Prochlorococcus marinus CUG1417: one gene and its partner. The protein of the gene in region 1 interacts with the protein of each later gene in a pairwise test. Links are inferred from orthologs where the notes say so. Each region holds a gene or a part of one and is shown on either strand. Other genes may lie near its edges.

The links.
Region 2: the proteins of HA140_RS09035 (region 1) and def interact in binary tests that used the Escherichia coli proteins (3 or more experiments, as listed by UniProt). The link is inferred for Prochlorococcus marinus CUG1417 from one-to-one orthologs.

The regions. Positions count from the first base shown.
Region 1 is NZ_JAAORN010000002.1:536,917-540,068, reverse strand. What follows is about bases 22-2,836. They hold HA140_RS09035 (aspartate-semialdehyde dehydrogenase), read left to right. Parts: upstream 22-820; coding sequence 821-1,852; downstream 1,853-2,836. Other genes in these bases: HA140_RS09025 (ribonuclease J), read left to right, coding at 2,832-2,836; dapA (4-hydroxy-tetrahydrodipicolinate synthase), read left to right, coding at 1,849-2,751; tig (trigger factor), read right to left, coding at 22-697. Outside these bases: more of tig, read right to left, coding at 1-21; more of HA140_RS09025, read left to right, coding at 2,837-3,152.
Region 2 is NZ_JAAORN010000001.1:71,019-74,342, reverse strand. Bases 338-3,324 are described here. They hold def (peptide deformylase), read left to right. Parts: upstream 338-1,521; coding sequence 1,522-2,127; downstream 2,128-3,324. Other genes in these bases: HA140_RS00350 (ABC transporter ATP-binding protein/permease), read left to right, coding at 2,841-3,324; HA140_RS00355 (hypothetical protein), read left to right, coding at 2,520-2,798; HA140_RS00360 (histidine triad nucleotide-binding protein), read left to right, coding at 2,132-2,473; HA140_RS00370 (alpha/beta hydrolase family protein), read right to left, coding at 338-1,446. Outside these bases: more of HA140_RS00370, read right to left, coding at 1-337. UniProt on the Escherichia coli protein: Removes the formyl group from the N-terminal Met of newly synthesized proteins. Requires at least a dipeptide for an efficient rate of reaction. N-terminal L-methionine is a prerequisite for activity but the enzyme has broad specificity at other positions.

The DNA of each region.
Region 1 (3,152 bases):
GAAATTTAAGGTTAAGTGTTTTAGTATCACCAATTTTCATCTTTACGATTCCTTCAACGAAACCAGGGATCATTTTGTTCTTTTCTAACTCAAGATCCATTGATTCACTTGTTCCACCATCAATCTCTTTACCAGAATCTTTATATTTTCCTTTGAAACTAACTACAGCAATATCTCCTAATTTTGCTGCTCTATTGGTAACTGGAATAATGTTTGCAAACTGATTTCTAGATTTTTCTAGCGCTTCATCTATTGACTTGGGATCAAACTTTGTCTTTGATATTTCAATACTTAGTCCTTTGGATTTTTTAAGTTTTAATTCTGGGGCAACATCAGTTTGAAGAGTAACTTTAAGTGATTTTTCAGGACTAAACTTTGCAAGTAAAGATTCAAATCCATCTACCAATTCTGGCTCACTTAGTGGCTCTATAGATTTTATTTTTAACGCTTCTTGCCATGATTTATCAATAATTTTTTCCAGAGCAGAAGCATGTAATTGTGTGATGCCAATTCTTTGAATTAAGACTTGTTTAGGAATCTTACCAAGTCTAAATCCCGGAATTTTAGCTGAACGACTGATAGAACTGATTGTTTCATTTACACACGTTTTGCATGTCTCAGATGGTATTTCTAATTCGAATGAAATTCTACTTTGAGGAAGAGGTGTTGTTTTGACTATTAGTGCATCTTTAGCCATGTTTTTCTAAGTTATTACTATGAGCCGAATCTTAATTATTTCACATTATGTGATTTCCTTGAAAGTTAATTTTTTGATAAAGTAAAAAAATAGTAAATCTATTGATAAAAATTATTTTAAAGTGTGAGACAATCTCCGTATTTGCCTAATAGGCCATTAAAAGTTGCTGTTTTAGGTTCTTCAGGTGCTGTGGGATCTGAATTGCTAAAAATTCTTGAACAACGTGATTTCCCAATATCAGAATTGGTCTTGCTTTCATCAGAGCGGTCAGAAGGAAAAAAAATTATTTGGAAAGATGAAGAATTAGTTACAAAAAAAACAACTAAGGAAGAATTCAAGAATCTTGATTTAGTTTTGGCTTCAGCTGGCGGAAGTATTTCAAAAAAATGGTTGTCTACCATTATTGAACAAAATGCTTTACTGATAGATAATTCAAGTGCTTTCAGATTAGATAAGAACGTTCCTCTTATAGTCCCAGAAGTTAATGCTAGTGACGTACTTAATCATGATGGGGTAATAGCGAATCCAAACTGCACTACCATTTTGTTGACATTAGTTTTAGCTCCATTAAACAAACTTTCGACTATTCAAAGAGTTATTGTCTCAACATATCAATCTGTCAGTGGTGCAGGCCAACTAGCGATGGAGGAACTAAAACTTTTAACTGAACAATATCTTCAAGGAAATCCTCAAAAAAGTGAAGTTTTGCCATACTCCCTTGCTTTTAATTTGTTTTTACATAATTCTCCTATGCTTTCAAATAATTACTGCGAAGAAGAGATGAAAATGGTTAATGAGACAAGGAAAATATTAAATATTGCTGAGTTGAAGCTCTCTGCTACATGTGTTCGAGTCCCAGTACTGAGAGCACATTCTGAATCGATCAATATTGAATTTGCCGATGTAGTTGAGCCTAAAGATGCTCTTGAAGAATTAAAAAAATCTCCTGGAATTGAAGTTATTGAGGATTACAAAAATAATAGATTTCCTATGCCAAATGACGTTATGGGAAGGGATAATGTTGCTGTTGGCAGGCTAAGAACTGATATAAGTCAGCCTCATGGATTAGAATTATGGTTATGTGGAGATCAAATAAGAAAAGGAGCAGCTCTGAATGCTGTTCAAATAGCTGAGTTATTAATTCCAAAAAAATGATTACAGACAAAACTGAGTGTAATAATCCACTATTTGGAAGAATATTGACTGCAATGGTTACTCCATTCACTGAGAATGGAGATGTAGATTATGAACTAGCTATAAAACTTTCAAATTATCTTTTTGAGAACGGTTCTGATGGAATTGTGTTGTGTGGTACTACTGGAGAATCTCCGACTCTTTCATGGGCGGAACAGCATGATTTATTTATTGCGGTAAAAGGATCTTTGCATGCAAGCTGTAAAGTAATAGTTGGCACTGGTAGCAATTGTACAAGCGAAGCTGTGGAAGCTACAAAAAAAGCTTACGATTCTGGTGCCGACGGTGCTTTGGTCGTTGTTCCTTATTACAATAAGCCGCCTCAAGAAGGTCTTTATAAACATTTCAGTTCTATTGCTAAATCTGCAAAGGATTTGCCTCTTATGCTCTACAACATTCCTGGCAGGACTGGATGCAATTTATTACCTGATACTGTGAAGAAACTTATGGATTTTTCAAATATTCTCAGTATTAAAGCTGCAAGCGGTAGAATAGAAGAAGTAACAGAACTAAGAGCTATTTGTGGCTCCGAACTCTCTGTATATAGTGGCGACGATTCATTGTTGCTTCCAATGTTATCTGTAGGTGCTGTAGGAGTAGTAAGTGTTGCAAGTCATTTAGTTGGATTGCAATTAAAAGAAATGATTCATTCTTTTCAAAGTGGAAAAGTTTCCAATGCTCTTGCTATTCATGAAAAACTTCAGCCTCTTTTCAAAGCACTCTTTATGACTACTAATCCAATCCCAATTAAGGCTGCTTTGGAGCTAATGGGATGGGATGTAGGTAATCCTAGAAGTCCTTTGTCACCTTTAACCAATGACATGAAAAAGCAACTATCTTTTATCCTGAATTCCCTATAATAGGGATTATATTTAACTTGATAATTAAATTTAAATAAACCTTATTTGATTACAAGCAGGCCTTCATAAATTTCAAAATTATGCAATCAAGTACAAATTCACCTGTAAATAGATCTATTCATGATTCATCTAGATCTAAAAGTAATACGCCATCTCTAAGAGTAATACCTCTTGGAGGACTACATGAAATAGGAAAAAACACTTGCGTTTTTGAATATGGTGATGAATTAATGCTTGTTGATGCTGGCCTAGCTTTCCCATCTGATGGTATGCATGGCGTAAACGTTGTTATGCCAGATACAACTTTTTTAAAAGAAAATCAAAGAAGAATAAAAGGAATGATTGTCACTCACGGGCATGAAGATCACATTGGAGGTATTTCTCATCATTTAAAGCATTTT
Region 2 (3,324 bases), on another replicon or contig:
TAGTGCTTTGCAATCATAAGAATCAACAATACCCCATTTATAATTCAACCTCTCTCTATATGCTTTGCCAAATCCTGATGATCCTCCATAATTGACTTCAGCAACAAAAAATCCTTTAGATGTCCAATATTGAACTTCAGAATTATATGATCCATCAAAACATGAAGTTGGTCCGCTATGTGCTCTAACAAGGAGCGGTGGCTTTCTAAATTTTTCAACAAGCGGCTTATAAAGAAAAGAATGGGTAGATTGAGCCTCAAAACCTTTAAACCAAAATGTTTCAGGTTTTGAACAATCTTTTATATGATCAAAAAATATCTGCTCAGAAAAATTTGATAAAACTTTTTTTGCAAAATCAATTTCAAATACAATTCCAAAAAAATCAGATCCATAACCTTTAAAAAGAACTTTTTCCTGAAAAACACTGAAATCACTTATTGAGGTAAAAGGAGTAGAAAATTCTTTAACAAATTCAAGATCTTTATATTGTTCCACTATTAAATTATTTTCTTTTTTTGCTAAGCAAAATAAATTTTTTATATTCCCTGAAAAGAATGTTATTCCAGTTACCCATTGTGGTGCTCCATATTCAATCAAGTCTCTCTCTACTCTTTTCTTAATAAAAATATTCTCAATTTCACTAACATCTAAAAACAATAAGTTCCACCATCCAGAACTATCTTCAGAACATACCAAATGTGTTTCACTTATCCAATAGGGTTGAAAAAAAGAAACGTTTTTTTTGGAATTTATCAAGTTATTTTTGAATTTTTTTATTTTTTGTATCTTGCCATCTAAATTTATTTGAGCAAAAAACAGCTCATTTTTCTCCCAGGGCATATAAGGAGTATCCCACTCTATCCAAGAAAGTAAGTTAGCAGATGTATTAGAAGATAATTCTCCAGCAAAATTTTTAAATTTTTTTATTTGATTAATATCTTGTTTAGTTTTTTTTAAATTTAAAGAAAATAAATAATCTCTATTATTTATTTCGCAAATACCATACAATACATTTTTTTCAGAAATGACAAATGAAGAATCAAAATTTCCATCAATTGATTTAGAGAGTTGCTTAGGTTCTTGAATTGAAACGAGATATTTATTTTGGCTTCTATAAGTTGACGTTGCCTCTTTAAAAATTTGAAACCATACTGCCTTGGTAATCTGATCTATCCATATCAAATAAAAATTATTTTTAAAATTTATACATTTATAAGATTTACCACCATATCCATGAAAATTATTTTTAATATTATATTTTTTGCTTGTTAATTTCTGAGGAAACGCTCCTTTGTCATTAAATGGTCTTGCAAAAATGGCATTTTCATTTTGACCTTCACCAACAACATCAATCCAAAAAATGATATCCCTAATAATAGTTAATTCCTTAAAAGCTTTTTTTTTAGATTCAGTTTGCCTAACTTTTAACTTATCATCATTACTCATTTAAAAAACTATAAAGAAAGTAAATTAAAGTGCTAATATTTTTATAGCTAAACTCTTAATTAAAAACTTTTTAACGTGGCAAACCATTTTTCACAACTTGCAAAAAAGTCAAGAACAAATGGAAGCTCAGAAAAAATTTCAAAAGAACAAACAGGTAAGCCATCTCTAGACATTTATAAACTTGGTGATGATGTATTAAGACAAAATTCTAAAAGAATAACTAAGGTTGACGAATCAATCAGAAAACTTGCTAGAGAAATGCTTCAAAGCATGTATGCAGCTAAAGGAATTGGACTTGCCGCACCTCAAATTGGTATCAACAAAGAGCTTCTTGTTATAGATGTAAATTTTGAAGATTCAGCAGCAGAACCTCTAATATTAATTAATCCAGAAATTACAGACTTTGGAACAACTCTTAATTCATACGAAGAAGGCTGCTTGAGTATACCTGGCGTCTATTTGAATGTAGTAAGACCTTCAACTATAAAATTAAAATTTAGAGATGAAATGGGGAGACCACGTAAAATGAAAGCAGATGGACTTCTAGCGAGGTGTATTCAACACGAATTGGATCATTTAAACGGAATATTATTTGTTGATAGAGTTACATCAAAAGATGATTTGAACAAAGAACTTATAAAGGAAGGGTTTAACGAAAAAGACGTAATTTCTATTAATTAATCTAATGACAGAAACTACAATATTTCAAAAAATAATTAATAAAGAAATACCCTGCGATAAGCTTTATGAAGATGAGTTATGTATTGCGTTTAATGATATACAAGCGCAAGCACCAGTACATTTTTTAGTGATTCCCAAAAAGCCAATTGTTAGTTTATTAGATTGTATTGAAGAAGATGCAAATTTATTAGGGCATTTACTTTTTGTTGGTAGCAAAATAGCTAAATCAAAAAATTTAACTAATTGGAGAACAGTTATTAATACTGGATCAGAATCGGGGCAAACAGTTTTTCATTTACATATTCATTTTTTATCTGGAAGAAAAATGAATTGGCCCCCAGGTTAAAACTCTCGAAAGAAGTGTTTATGGGTTATAAATAAGAAAAAACAAAATGAATACACCAGATTCCTTAAATACAAAATCTAACAACTTATTCAATTTAATATCAAAAAATTGGGAAGAGCTAGACGATTCACTCAAAACTAAGTTAATTAAAATTTGGAGAGTTTTAACTTATAAATGGCAATTACAAATTTTATTTAATCTACCCTTTCTTTTATGGTGGGTATTAGATAAATCTTTTCCAAAGGTTCATAAATTCGATACAACAATAATGCATTACTTAAATTTACCTGACTGGGCACTTTCATTTATTGGTTTTGGTCAATAGACTGCTAAAAGTTATAATTTACCTTATAAAACCTGTCTAGTGATGAATAAAGCAGTTAATAATAGATCCAAAATACTTTACCAATTACAAAAATTAAGGAAGTTATCTCAGCCTTTTTTTCTTCCCATAGACCAATGTAATGGATTTCAATTCATATGGCTTTTGATTTCTCTTTTATTTTGCGTTGGTGGAGTAGTACTTGTTGGTCTTACAGGAATTATCAGTTTTTTTGAAAGCTTTCAACCAATTTTTCTTGAAAAGTATTTTGGAGGTGTAGTAAGTACTGTCAATTCAATATGGGCTGGAAGCTGGGGATTACTTTTCTCTGCCTTATTTCTAATTGGATCAGGGAGCTTTTTTAGCTTAAGACGTCAATTAAAAAACCGTAGATGGTTGCATTGGTTATTCCTTGCGATAATTGTATTAATGCTTTTAGCTGTAAACGGAATAAACGCTGGTATTGGTTTCATTGCGAGAGATTTAACAAATGCTTTAGTAGAAAAACAAGAAGATGGGTTTTATCGGA